2 regions of the Serratia entomophila genome follow, and region 1 is predicted to be linked to the other one. Evidence: predicted binding sites of a transcription regulator. Region 1 holds the regulator's gene; the other holds the start of a gene.
The links. The regulator ArgR, encoded in region 1, controls arginine synthesis, uptake and breakdown. The targets are predictions, from matches to a motif close to ANTGAATAAAAATACANT.
Positions count from the first base shown of each region.

Region 2: a site for ArgR is predicted at 4,239-4,256, ahead of argC (N-acetyl-gamma-glutamyl-phosphate reductase). Genes of this name have one in related genera too.

Region 1 covers NZ_CP082787.1:382,955-389,292, reverse strand. Annotated here, with positions in the region: gene rplU (50S ribosomal protein L21) at 1-257, opposite strand, end outside; gene ispB (octaprenyl diphosphate synthase) at 528-1,499, shown strand; gene KHA73_RS01790 (DNA-binding protein) at 1,550-1,900, opposite strand; gene KHA73_RS01785 (helix-turn-helix domain-containing protein) at 2,060-2,326, shown strand; gene mdh (malate dehydrogenase) at 2,393-3,331, opposite strand; gene argR (transcriptional regulator ArgR) at 3,798-4,268, shown strand; gene yhcN (peroxide/acid stress response protein YhcN) at 4,675-4,938, shown strand; gene yhcN (peroxide/acid stress response protein YhcN) at 5,058-5,321, shown strand; gene mpl (UDP-N-acetylmuramate:L-alanyl-gamma-D-glutamyl-meso-diaminopimelate ligase) at 5,529-6,338, opposite strand, start outside.
Region 2 covers NZ_CP082787.1:4,976,083-4,982,420, reverse strand. Annotated here, with positions in the region: gene argH (argininosuccinate lyase) at 1-851, opposite strand, end outside; gene KHA73_RS23800 (argininosuccinate synthase) at 1,049-2,269, opposite strand; gene argB (acetylglutamate kinase) at 2,295-3,068, opposite strand; gene argC (N-acetyl-gamma-glutamyl-phosphate reductase) at 3,089-4,093, opposite strand; gene argE (acetylornithine deacetylase) at 4,309-5,454, shown strand; gene ppc (phosphoenolpyruvate carboxylase) at 5,714-6,338, shown strand, end outside.

The DNA of each region.
Region 1 (6,338 bases):
TGCTTACGGTGGTGCTTACGACGACGAAACTTAACAATCTTAATTTTCTCGCCACGACCGTGAGCAACGACTTCAGCTTTGATCTTACCGCCATCGACGAAAGGAACGCCGATTTTGATATCTTCGCCATTAGCAATCATCAGAATCTGGTCAAACTCAACCGCTTCACCAGTTGCGATGTCCAGCTTTTCCAAGCGAACGGTCTGACCTTCGCTTACTCGGTGTTGTTTACCACCACTTTGGAAAACCGCGTACATATAAAACTCCGCTTTCCGCGTGCTCAACTGTGTTAGTACAGAGCGCGCTATAAATATTCACAATAGGGCGCGAATTCTACGCAAAAAACCGACGCATGACAAGAGCAGAATAAGACCAGAAGCAGAAAAAAGAAGAAAAAAACCACAGTTTCTTTCGTGGCGTTTATCTGAATCGTTTTTCAAGTACAATCAGGGGGACAGTTACCGCCATGTACCGATGTGAGCAGCGATCTCAACGCGGTGAAGAGAAACACAGCTGAAAAAAATACAATGAACCTAGAGCAAATTACTGAGTTAACCGCGCAAGATATGGCGGCCGTGAACGCAACAATTCTCGAACAGCTGAACTCCGATGTCACACTCATCAATCAGCTTGGCTATTACATTATCAGCGGTGGCGGTAAGCGCATCCGACCGATGATCGCCGTGCTGGCTGCACGGGCGTTGCGCTACGAAGGCAACAAGCACGTGACGGTTGCGGCGCTGATCGAATTCATTCATACCGCCACGCTGTTGCATGACGACGTGGTGGATGAATCCGATATGCGCCGCGGCAAAGCCACCGCCAACGCCGCGTTCGGCAACGCCGCCAGCGTGCTGGTCGGCGACTTTATCTATACCCGCGCTTTCCAGATGATGACCAGCCTGGAATCGCTGCGCGTGCTGGCGCTGATGTCCGAGGCGGTCAACGTGATTGCCGAAGGCGAAGTGCTGCAGCTGATGAACGTGCACGATCCTGATATCACCGAAGAAAGCTATATGCGGGTTATCTACAGCAAAACCGCTCGCCTGTTCGAAGCCGCGGCCCAGTCTTCGGCGATTTTGTCCGGCGCCAGCGAGGCGCAGGAAAAAGCGCTGCAGGATTACGGCCGCTATCTGGGCACCGCCTTCCAATTGATCGACGATCTGCTCGATTACAGCGCGGACGGCAATACCCTGGGCAAAAACACCGGTGACGATCTGAATGAAGGGAAGCCCACCCTGCCGCTGCTGCACGCCATGCATAACGGCGACGACGCACAGCGCGCGATGATCCGCTCGGCGATTGAACAGGGCAACGGCCGCCATCTGCTGGAGCCGGTGCTGCAGGCCATGCAGCAATGCGGTTCTCTGGAATACACCCGCCAGCGCGCCGAAGAAGAAGCCGACAAAGCGATCGCCGCGCTGCAGGCGTTGCCGGAATCCCCGCATCGCTCCGCACTGGAAGGCCTGGCCCATCTGGCGGTGCAGCGCGACTTTTAAGAAAATTCAGTTTCCATAAAAATCAGGCCCGCTCACCCTGCGCGGCCTGATTATTTATCCTCGGAAATACGCGCCAACAGGCCGCCGATCCCCTCCCGCATCAGAAACGACAGCATTTTCTCGCGCTCGCTTTCCGACAGGTGATAATAGTATTCAATCCACACCGTCAGCGGGTCTTGCCTTTCCACTTCATAAACCGCCGCATCTTCTTTAAGCATCAGCAGGTTGCGGGCGCCGTGCGGCAGGCTGTTGATATGATACTCCAACGCTTTTCCCTGCACGCCTTTACGTCTGCGGCTGATCCAGCCTTCGCGCCGAGCCATGAGATTTATTCCCTGTGGTGAGGAAGGTAATCCTGCGATGCCTGTAAGTTCCTTGGCGGCGAACCACTCGTTTTTCATAGCCATAATCTCTGGGCAATGTCATTTTATGGAAACCATTTGGAAATTTAGTGTTATCCTAATTTCCGTATAAGCGTTTCATGTTGTTCAAACGATTAATCTTGACCTGTTAGTTATACCACTAACAGAACTTTCGCTAATCAAAAAAGGAATGTAAACATGAATTCAAGGAATCAGGATTGGCACCCGGCGGATATCATCGCGGCATTACGCAAGAAGGGAACGACGCTGGCGGCGGTATCGCGCCGCGCCGGATTGAGTTCTTCGACGTTGGCCAATGCACTGTCGCGCCCCTGGCCGAAAGGTGAGTGGCTGATCGCCGATGCGCTGGGCATTCACCCCTCGGAGATCTGGCCGAGCCGCTATTATGATCCGCACAGCGATCGCCTGTTGGATCGCAAGGCGCGCATCAAACCAAAACCCTGAGCGCAAGCCAAAAAAAACCGCCGGAACTCAGTCCGGCGGCGTCTGTGAGCACAAGGCCTGCGGTTATCAGTTATTGATAAACTTTTCGCCCAGTTCGATATCTTTGTGCAGCACGTCCAGCATCTCATTCAGCGCTTTCTGTTCGAACGCGCTCAGGGTGCCGATGTCTTTGCGTTCTTCAACGCCGTTTTTGCCCAGCAGCAGCGGCTGTGCGAAGAAGCGCGCGTACTTGCCGTCGCCTTCAACGTAGGCGCATTCCACCACGCCCTTCTCGCCTTGCAGCGCACGCACCAGCGACAGGCCGAAACGCGCAGCCGCCTGGCCCATGGACAGGGTCGCTGACCCGCCGCCGGCTTTGGCTTCCACCACTTCGGTGCCCGCGTTCTGAATGCGTTTGGTCAGATCCGCCACTTCCTGATCGGTGAAGCTCACGCCAGGGATTTGCGACAGCAGAGGCAGGATGGTCACGCCGGAGTGGCCGCCGATAACCGGCACGTTCAGCGCTTCCGGCTGCTTGCCTTTCAGCTCGGCCACGAAGGTATTGGAGCGGATAATATCCAGCGAGGTCACGCCGAACAGTTTGTTCTTATCGTAAACGCCGGCTTTTTTCAGCACTTCCGCCGCGATGGCAACGGTGGTGTTGACCGGGTTGGTGATAATGCCGATACAGGCTTTCGGGCAGGTTTTCGCCACTTGTTCGATCAGGTTACGCACGATGCCGGCGTTGACGTTGAACAGGTCGGAACGGTCCATGCCCGGCTTGCGCGCAACGCCGGCGGAAATCAGCACCACGTCCGCACCGTGCAGAGCAGGAGTAGCGTCTTCGCCACTGAAGCCTTTGATTTTAACTGCGGTTGGGATGTGGCTTAAGTCGACGGCAACGCCGGGAGTAACGGGGGCAATGTCGTAGAGAGAGAGTTCAGAACCTGAAGGAAGCTGGGTTTTGAGTAGAAGGGCGAGGGCCTGGCCAATACCGCCAGCAGCACCGAGAACTGCAACTTTCATCCTATACTCCTTTATTATCTTAAATATATAAAGCGCCGTGAATATGTTGGTTACGGACCTTAATTTATTACACCTTTAAAAACAATCTCTTAACGTTCTGTCTGAGAGCCGGGGCAATAAAACGGCCGAAGTCGCGCCCATTTTAGATTAAATCGCTTACGCATGAAGGGCATAGCGCACACTAATCAAAAATAATGCGCGGTTATTCACGAGCAAGTTAACCGGCGGTTACATTACACCCTTACGCAACATCAGAACAACATCATTTTAATAACATTTTCTTTACTCCTGCGGACCGTCAATTCAGTCGCCGAAAGGGCATATTCATGAGGGGTGGATTTTGTTAAAATGCCGCCCTTTCCTCGCCGCCCGGGCATGATTATTTTCTTTGGGTCGGCTTATATTGCATAAAAATTCATTTATATGCATAATCAACACTTCCATTGTCAACATTCCACGGTGCAAAATGCGAAATCCCGCAAAGCAGGAAGATCTGATCAAGGCGTTTAAGGCGTTATTGAAAGAAGAAAAATTCAGTTCTCAAGGCGAGATCGTTTTGGCGCTGCAAGATGAAGGCTTCGAAAACATTAACCAGTCCAAAGTATCGCGCATGCTGACCAAGTTCGGTGCGGTGCGTACGCGCAATGCCAAAATGGAAATGGTGTATTGCCTTCCCGCCGAACTCGGTGTGCCAACCACCACCAGCCCGCTGAAGAACCTGGTGCTGGACGTCGACCACAATGACGCCGTGGTGGTGATCCACACCAGCCCCGGCGCAGCACAGTTGATTGCCCGGCTGTTGGATTCACTGGGGAAATCCGAAGGCATTCTCGGCACCATTGCCGGTGACGACACCATTTTCGTCACGCCGGCCAGCAGCTTTACCGCCCGCCAGCTGTATGAAGCCATCCTGGCGCTGTTCGAGCAGGAACTGTGAAACACAGCGCTAACAAAATGCGGCCCGCAGTCGCGTTTTGTTAGCGCTTCTTTAGCGCAGCCTTGACCCTTCCCGTCCGCCCCTACCACGTTTACCACTGCTTTTTCGTCCATCCGCAACACATTCCCATGACATTTTGCTGTAGCCAGTGATACCGACTGTGATCTTCAGCACTTTTAGTCAAAGTCACTTACCCCTTTGAAATTACATAAATTTAACATGGAAAGATCGTTTTTTAGACGATTTTTATTCCATTCGGTTATTAAAAATAAGGATCATCAGGTTAAAGTTTCACTAGAAACTGTTAGCGAACTATTAATTTTTCGCGTTACTAGATGTATACTCATTTCCGTGACGTAAATCACAGTTCACTGGAACTGATAAAAGAATACGATGAGGTGATATGATGAAAATTAAAGCTACCGTTGTAACCATGAGCCTTCTATCCATGCTTTCTTTCGGCGCATTCGCAGCACAATCTGTTGATGCATCTCAGGCGCAAAAACTGCAGCCTGCCGGCGTGATCACCGTGAGTGGCGTTGCCGCCGCACCTTCAGATATCCGTCAGGCGCTGTCTGATAAAGCCGACGCCAAAGGGGCGACCGCTTACCGCGTGATTGAAGCTCGCAACGATGGCAACTTCCACGCCACCGCTGAAATCTACAAATAAGTACCCGGCATTACCCGGAAACGGGCAATAAATCTCTGGAATCAGCATCAACGATAACGGTCTTCAAGAATAAAAACCGCTGCCAAGCCCTTCCAGGCCGTTATCGCAAGGAAAACATCATGAACATGAAAACTGCCATCGCCGCACTCAGCCTGCTGTCAGCCGTCTCTTTCGGCGCTTCAGCCGCTCAACTGGTCACTAACGATCAGGCCAGCAATCTGCAATCCATCGGCACCATCACCGTGAGCGGCATCGACGGCGCGCCTTCCGATATCCGCAAGGCGCTGTCCGACAAAGCGGACCAACAGGGCGCCAAAGCCTACCGCGTGATCGAAGCGCGTAACGAAGGCGGCTACCACGCCACCGCCGAAATTTACAAATAACAACGCTGGGGAGCGCGTTTGCCGAGCTGATTACCCTCGTCACTGCCACTGCCGAGTTCTGACGCAAACGCCGCCTCTCCGGCGACCCCATCGTCGTCCTATCCGACGAAACCCCGTTGCCCTCGCTCGCGAGGGCTTTTTTATGGGCGTAAAAAAGGGCCGCTCGCCGGCGGCCCTGATAGGGAGATCAGACTAACCCGCAGGCGGTCAGTAAGTGGCCTTCGGCTCCTGCTTCTTTGCCAGGGCTTCCAGCAAGCGATCGTGAATGCCGCCAAAGCCGCCGTTGCTCATCACCAGAATATGATCGCCCGGCTGCGCGGTTTTCACGATCATCTCCACCAGCGTATCGAGATCGGCGCTCCAGTGCGCCGGCTGGACGCAGGCCTCCGCCACCTCCGCCACCTGCCAGGGAATATGGTGCGGCTGGAACAGGAACACTTCGTCGGCGCGGCCGAGCGAAGGAGCCAGATCGTTCTTGCTGATGCCCATTTTCATGGTGTTGGAACGCGGTTCAAGCACCGCCAGAATGCGCGCCGTGCCGCCAACCTTGCCGCGCAGCGCGGCCAGGGTAGCCAGGATCGCCGTTGGGTGGTGGGCGAAATCGTCATACACCGTGACGCCATTGGCTTCGCCGCGCAGTTCCAGGCGGCGGCGGGCATTGATGAAATCGCCCAGCGCGCGGCAGGCGTCGGCCGGCTGCACGCCCACATGCCGGGTCGCGGCGATCGCCATCAGGCCGTTATGCATGTTGTGTTCGCCTACCAGCGACCATTGCACTTCCCCAACCTGTTCGCCATTGAGGAATACCGCATAGCGGCTGGCGTCCTGGGTCAGCTTTTGCGCGCGCCACGTGCCCTCTTCCCCCACCAGCTCCTGCTCGCTCCAACACCCCATCGCCATCACCTGCTTCAGGTGGTTGTCGTTATCCGGCAGAATGATCTTGCCTTTGCCCGGCACCAGACGCACCAGGTGGTGGAACTGTTTCTGGATCGCTTTCAGATCGTCGAAGATATCGGC
Region 2 (6,338 bases), 400 kb from region 1:
TTCTTCTGCGGCATCAGCGAAGAGCCGGAGGTCACGCGATCAGACAGCTCGACAAAGGCCGCTTCGCCGCTGTTGAAGAAGATCAAATCTTCGGCAAAGCGCGACAGATGCACCATGCCGATCGCGGCGTTGGACAACAGCTCCAGCACGTGGTCGCGATCGGAAACGCTGTCCAGGCTGTTGCGGGTCGCCGAGGCGAAGCCCAGCCAACCGGCCAGCTGCTCACGATCGATAGGATAGGCGGTGCCGGCCAGCGCGCCGCTGCCCAGCGGGCTGACGTCCAGGCGCTTCAGGGTATCCAGCAAACGGCTTTCGTCACGCGCCAGCATCTCAACGTAGGCCAGGCACCAGTGAGCGAAGGTCACCGGCTGCGCGCGCTGCAGGTGGGTGTAACCCGGCATCACCGCGTCCTGATTGGCTTCGGCGGTTTCCACCAGCGCCTGCTGCAGCTGCACGATGGCCTGATGCAGTTCGCTGACCTGCAGTTTGCACCACAGCTTCAGATCGGTTGCCACCTGATCGTTGCGGCTGCGGCCGGTGTGCAGTTTTTTGCCCAGGTCGCCGACCTTGTCGATCAGCTTTTGCTCCACCCAGCTGTGAATATCTTCGGCATCGCTGCTGACGATCGCCTGCGGATCGGCCTGCACTTCTTCCAACAGCACGCCCAGCGCCTGCTCAAGCCGCTGCTGTTCCTCTGCCGTCAATACGTTGACGGTCACCAGCGCTTTTGACCAGGCCACCGACCCCACGATGTCCTGTTCCGCCAGGCGATAATCGAAACGCAGTGAATCGTTTAACTGTTTGAACCGCTGATCCGCCGCCTGAGTGAACCGCCCGCCCCAAAGTGCCATACCTTTACTCCTGTACCCGTCATACTTCGAGCCGCAGGTGTGTTGCTGCGAGCGCTCACCCGAATCACTTACCGATGTAAGCTCATCGGGACTCTCGCTCTTGCCGCCTTCCTGCAACTCGAATTATTTAGGGTATGAATTTTATACGAAAAGGCGCAGCATGCTGCGCCCTTAATAAGTCACGCCGAATAATGAAATTACTTGTTCTTTTTCTCGTTCAACGCGCGGATGCGCGAAGACAGCGAGAACAGACGGATAAAGCCGCCCGCGTGGCTGTGATCGTAAACTTCGTCTTCGCCGAAGGTGGCGAACTCTTCGGAGTACAGGCTATTGGCGGATTTTTTCTGGATCGCCGTTACCTGGCCCTTGTACAGCTGCAGCACCACTTCGCCGTTCACCTCTTCGGCCAGCGCCTCGGCGGAAGCCTGCAGTGAACGACGCAGCGGAGCGAACCAGCGGCCGTCATACACCACGTAAGACATTTCCAGGCCCAGCTGCTCGCGCCATTTGAAGCTGTCGCGGTCCAGCACCAGCTGTTCAACGCCGCGCAGCGCCGCTACCATGATGGTGCCGCCCGGGGTTTCGTAGCAGCCGCGGGATTTGATGCCCACCAGCCGGTTTTCCACGATGTCGATGCGGCCCACGCCATGTTTGGCGCCCAGCACGTTCAGGGTTTCCAGACATTTGTACGGCGACAGCGACTCGCCGTTCACCGCCACCACGCGGCCTTTTTCCACGGTGATGGTCACCTGCTCCGGTTGATCCGGCGCTTCCTGCGGATCGACGGTCCAGACCCAGCAATCTTTGTTCGGGGCGTTCCACGGGCTTTCCAGCACGCCGCCTTCGGTAGAAATGTGCCAGGCGTTCTCGTCACGGCTGTAGATTTTTTCCAGCGACGCGGTGGTCGGGATATTGCGCTCTTTCAGGTAATCCAGCAGCGCTTCACGGGAACGCAGGTTCCACTCACGCCAAGGCGCCACCACCTTCAGCTGCGGCGCCAGGGCAGTATAGGTGGTTTCGAAACGCACCTGATCGTTGCCCTTGCCGGTCGCGCCGTGGCACAGCGCGTCGGCGCCGACCTTCAGCGCCAGCTCAACCTGCGCCTTGGCGATGATTGGGCGCGCCATCGAGGTACCCAGCAGGTAGCTGCCCTCGTACAGTGCGCCGGTCTGCAGCACCGGGTAAACATAATCGCGGATAAATTCTTCACGCAGATCAACCACGTGGCACTCAGAGGCACCGGATTGCAGGGCTTTTTGCTCCACGCCTTCCAGATCGCTGCGCTCCTGGCCGATGTCCGCGACGAACGCCACCACTTCGCAGCCGCCGTAGTTTTCTTTCAGCCATGGAATGATGGCCGAAGTATCCAGGCCACCGGAGTACGCCAGAACGATTTTTTTGATGCCTTGGTTTTGCATGATCTATTCCTTGTTAATTCTATATTTAAGCGAGGATCCGGGTGCCAATCGACACGCCGTTAAACAAAGCAGGAAGCTGATCGGCATGGCGCCAGCTGGCGATATCCACCGGGCGGCCGAGGGTACGGGCGGCATCAAGCGCCGCATTCACCTTCACTACCATACCATCGGTAATGATGCCCTGAGCAATCAGTTGCTCCGCTTTTTGCGCCGTCATTTCCGCGATGCGCTGGCCTTTGCCGTCGAGGATGCCGCTGACGTCCGACAGCAGGATCAAATCCGCACCCAGGGTAGCGGCCAGCGCCGTCGCCGCCTGATCGGCGTTTACATTCATGAGCTGCCCTTCGGCGGTGATGCCGATGGAGCTGACAACCGGCAAATAGCCGGCGCCCAGCAGGGTATTGACCAGCGCCGGCGACCCCGGCTGCGCGTTGCCCACGTGGCCCAACGCCGGATCGAGTTGAGTTACGGATACGCTGCCGCCGTCCGCCAGGCTCAGGCCGACCGCGTTAATCTGGTGCTTGATCGCCCACGCCAGCAGCGTTTTGTTGGCGGTGCCCGCCAGCGCGCCGGTAATGATGTCGATCTGATCGGCCGGGGTTACCCGCAAGCCGTTCTTCTTCACCACCGGCAGAGAAAGCTGCTTCATCAGCTCATCCACCACGCAACCGCCGCCGTGCACGATGATCAGCGGGCGCTGATGCTGCTGACGGTAGCTGACCAGCGCGGTAAACAGGCGCTCCAGCGCTTCTTCACTGTCTAATAACACGCCACCTAACTTGATAATTAACGGGTTCATCGCTGTTTACTCACGCTGGTTTAAAGTAGTGACTGGGTTTCCGGGAACCCGAAACGAATATTCAGGCATTGCACCGCCTGCGCGGCCGCGCCTTTCAGCAGGTTGTCTTCCGCCGCTACAGCGATCAGATGCTCGCCCTGCACCGCAAAACCGATGTCGCAGAACGGCAAACCCACCACCGCTTTCAGCGCCGGTACCCCCTGGTCGTACAGGCGCACCAGCGGTTTGTCGTCATAAGCGGCGTGATAGGCGGCGGCCACGTCTTGCGCGGTCACGCCGGCCTTCAGGCGGCAGGTAATGGTTTCGAGAATACCACGCGGGAAGTTACCCAAATGTGGCGTAAAGATGACCGGCACGCCCAGATGCGCCACAATTTCCGGGTGGTGACGGTGGTTGAAGATGCCGTACGGCTGCAGGCTCACCTCACAGAAGCTGGTGGTGACGCTGGCCTTGCGCCCGGCGCCGCTGACGCCGCTGGTGGCGTTGATCACCGGCCACTGATCGAGGTTCAGCAGCTGTTTTTCAATCAGCGGCCTCAGCGCCAGCTGCGCCGCCGTCGGGTAGCAGCCCGGTACGGCGATCAGCTGCGCCTGTTTGATCTGCTCACTCTGCCATTCCGCCAGGCCGTACACCGCCTGCGCCAGCAGATCGCCATGCTGGTGTTCGAAGCCGTAATACTGGCTGTAGAAACCGGCGTCCTGCACGCGAAAGGCGCCGGAGAGGTCGAACACCACACAGCCCGCCGCCAGGAACGCCGGCGCGATGTCGTGGCTGACTTCATGGGCGGTAGCGAGAAATACCACGTCGATGCCTTTGGCCGCTTCGGCAACGTCCACCAGCGGCTGCAGCGGCAGATCGACGATGCCTTTCAACTGGGGATGCAGATCGGAAAGCAATTTTCCTGCATCTGCACTTTGCGCTGAAACCGCTAAAGCGGTTATGTTCATGTGTGGGTGGCGATTAAGGTAGGCCGTGAGCTCCGCTCCGGCGTAACCGCTGGCACCAACAATCAGCGTATTCAACATGTGGCCGTTCACCTTCTTGACTGCGTATAGTCGTATTCGACTCAGGTAACAGGGCTCGCCAGCGTTGTTTCGCCGTTCACCCACCAGGTCGAGCGTTGATGTTTTTATAAACATCCGGGTATCGGGTTCCCTTACGCTCCAGCTTACTGTATTTTTATTCAAAATAAATGCATGAATATTGATACTACCCTAACCAAAGGCTGTCAACAGTGAAGATGAAATTACCTCCATTTATTGAGCTGTACCGGGCGTTGATCGCCACTCCGTCGATCAGCGCCACCGACGGCGCCCTCGATCAGAGTAATGAAGCATTAATCAACTTGCTGGCGGGCTGGTTTGCCGATCTGGGCTTTCGCGTCGACGTTCAGCCGGTGCCGGACACCCGCAACAAATTCAACCTGCTGGCCAGCATTGGCGAAGGCAGCGGCGGCCTGCTGTTGGCGGGCCACACCGATACCGTGCCCTACGACGACGGCCGCTGGACGCGCGATCCCTTTACCCTGACCGAACACGACAACAAGCTGTACGGTCTGGGCACCGCCGACATGAAAGGCTTCTTCGCCTTTATTCTGGACGCGGTGCGCGACATCGACGCCGGCAAGCTGACCAAGCCGCTGTACATTCTGGCAACCGCAGATGAAGAAACGACGATGGCCGGCGCGCGTTATTTCGCCGCCTCTACCGCCATTCGCCCAGACTTCGCCATCATCGGCGAGCCAACCTCGCTGCAGCCGGTGCGCGCCCACAAGGGCCATATCGCCAACGCCATTCGCATCGTCGGCCAGTCCGGCCACTCCAGCGATCCGGCACGCGGCGTCAACGCCATCGATCTGATGCATGAATCCATCGGCCAATTGATTGAGCTGCGCAAAACGCTGCAGGAACGCTACAACAACCCGGCGTTCGCCGTGCCTTACCCGACCATGAACTTCGGCCATATCAACGGCGGCGACGCGGCCAACCGCATCTGCGCCTGCTGTGAGCTGCACCTGGATATCCGCCCGCTGCCCGGCATGACGCTCGACAACATCAACGAGCTGGTGCACCAGGCGCTGGAGCCGGTAAGCCAGCGTTGGCCGGGCCGTCTGACCATCGAGGAGCTGCACGCTTCGGTGCCGGGCTACGAGTGCCCGACCGATCACCGTATGGTGGCGGTGATTGAGGAACTGTTGGGCACCCGCACCCAGGTAGTCAACTACTGCACCGAGGCGCCGTTTGTTCAACAGGTGTGCCCGACGCTGGTGCTGGGCCCGGGTTCAATCAACCAGGCGCATCAGCCGGACGAATACATAGATACGGCGTTTATCGAGCCGACCCGCAAACTGCTGGGGCAACTGGTCGATCATTTTTGCCAGCAGTAACCCTTACAGTAATCAGGGGAATCATCGTATGATTCCCCCTACCTCTGAATAAGTATAAAAAGGCTGAAATAAGCCAGACTGATAACCGGCGCGCAGTAATTAAATTTCAGAGAATGCGCCGATTTTGATGTTTTTTTGCTAAAAATAGTGTCAATTGACGATTGGACAGGAAAACGGCGTAATGAAACAGGCGGTCTGCGCCTGACGCGTGAAATTTACTTACAAGATAAAAATCATACAGAACTGGGTCAGGGGTTATATGAACGAACAATATTCGGCAATGCGAAGTAATGTCAGTATGCTCGGCAAATTGCTCGGCGATACCATCAAAGAAGCGCTGGGTGAGCATATTCTCGACCGCGTTGAAACTATCCGTAAGCTTTCCAAATCTTCACGCGCCGGCAACGAAGCGCACCGCCAGGAACTGCTCACCACCCTGCAGAACCTGTCCAACGACGAGCTGCTGCCGGTGGCGCGCGCCTTTAGCCAGTTCCTTAACCTGACCAACGTCGCCGAGCAGTACCACAGCATCTCCCCCAATGGCGAAGCCGCCAGCAACCCGGAAGCGCTGGCGCAGCTGTTTACCCGGCTGAAAGACAAGAAACTCAGCACCAAAGAGCTGCAAAACGCCGTGTCCCAGCTTTCCATCGAGCTGGTGCTGACCGCGCACCCGACCGAAATCACCCGCCGCACCCTGATCCACAAGCTGGTGGAGGTCAACACCTGCCTGAGCCAGCTCGACCATAACGACCTGGCCGACTACGAACGCAACAAAATCATGCGCCGTCTGCGTCAGCTGGTGGCCCAATCCTGGCACACCGACGAAATCCGCAAGCACCGCCCTTCGCCTGTCGACGAAGCCAAGTGGGGCTTCGCGGTGGTGG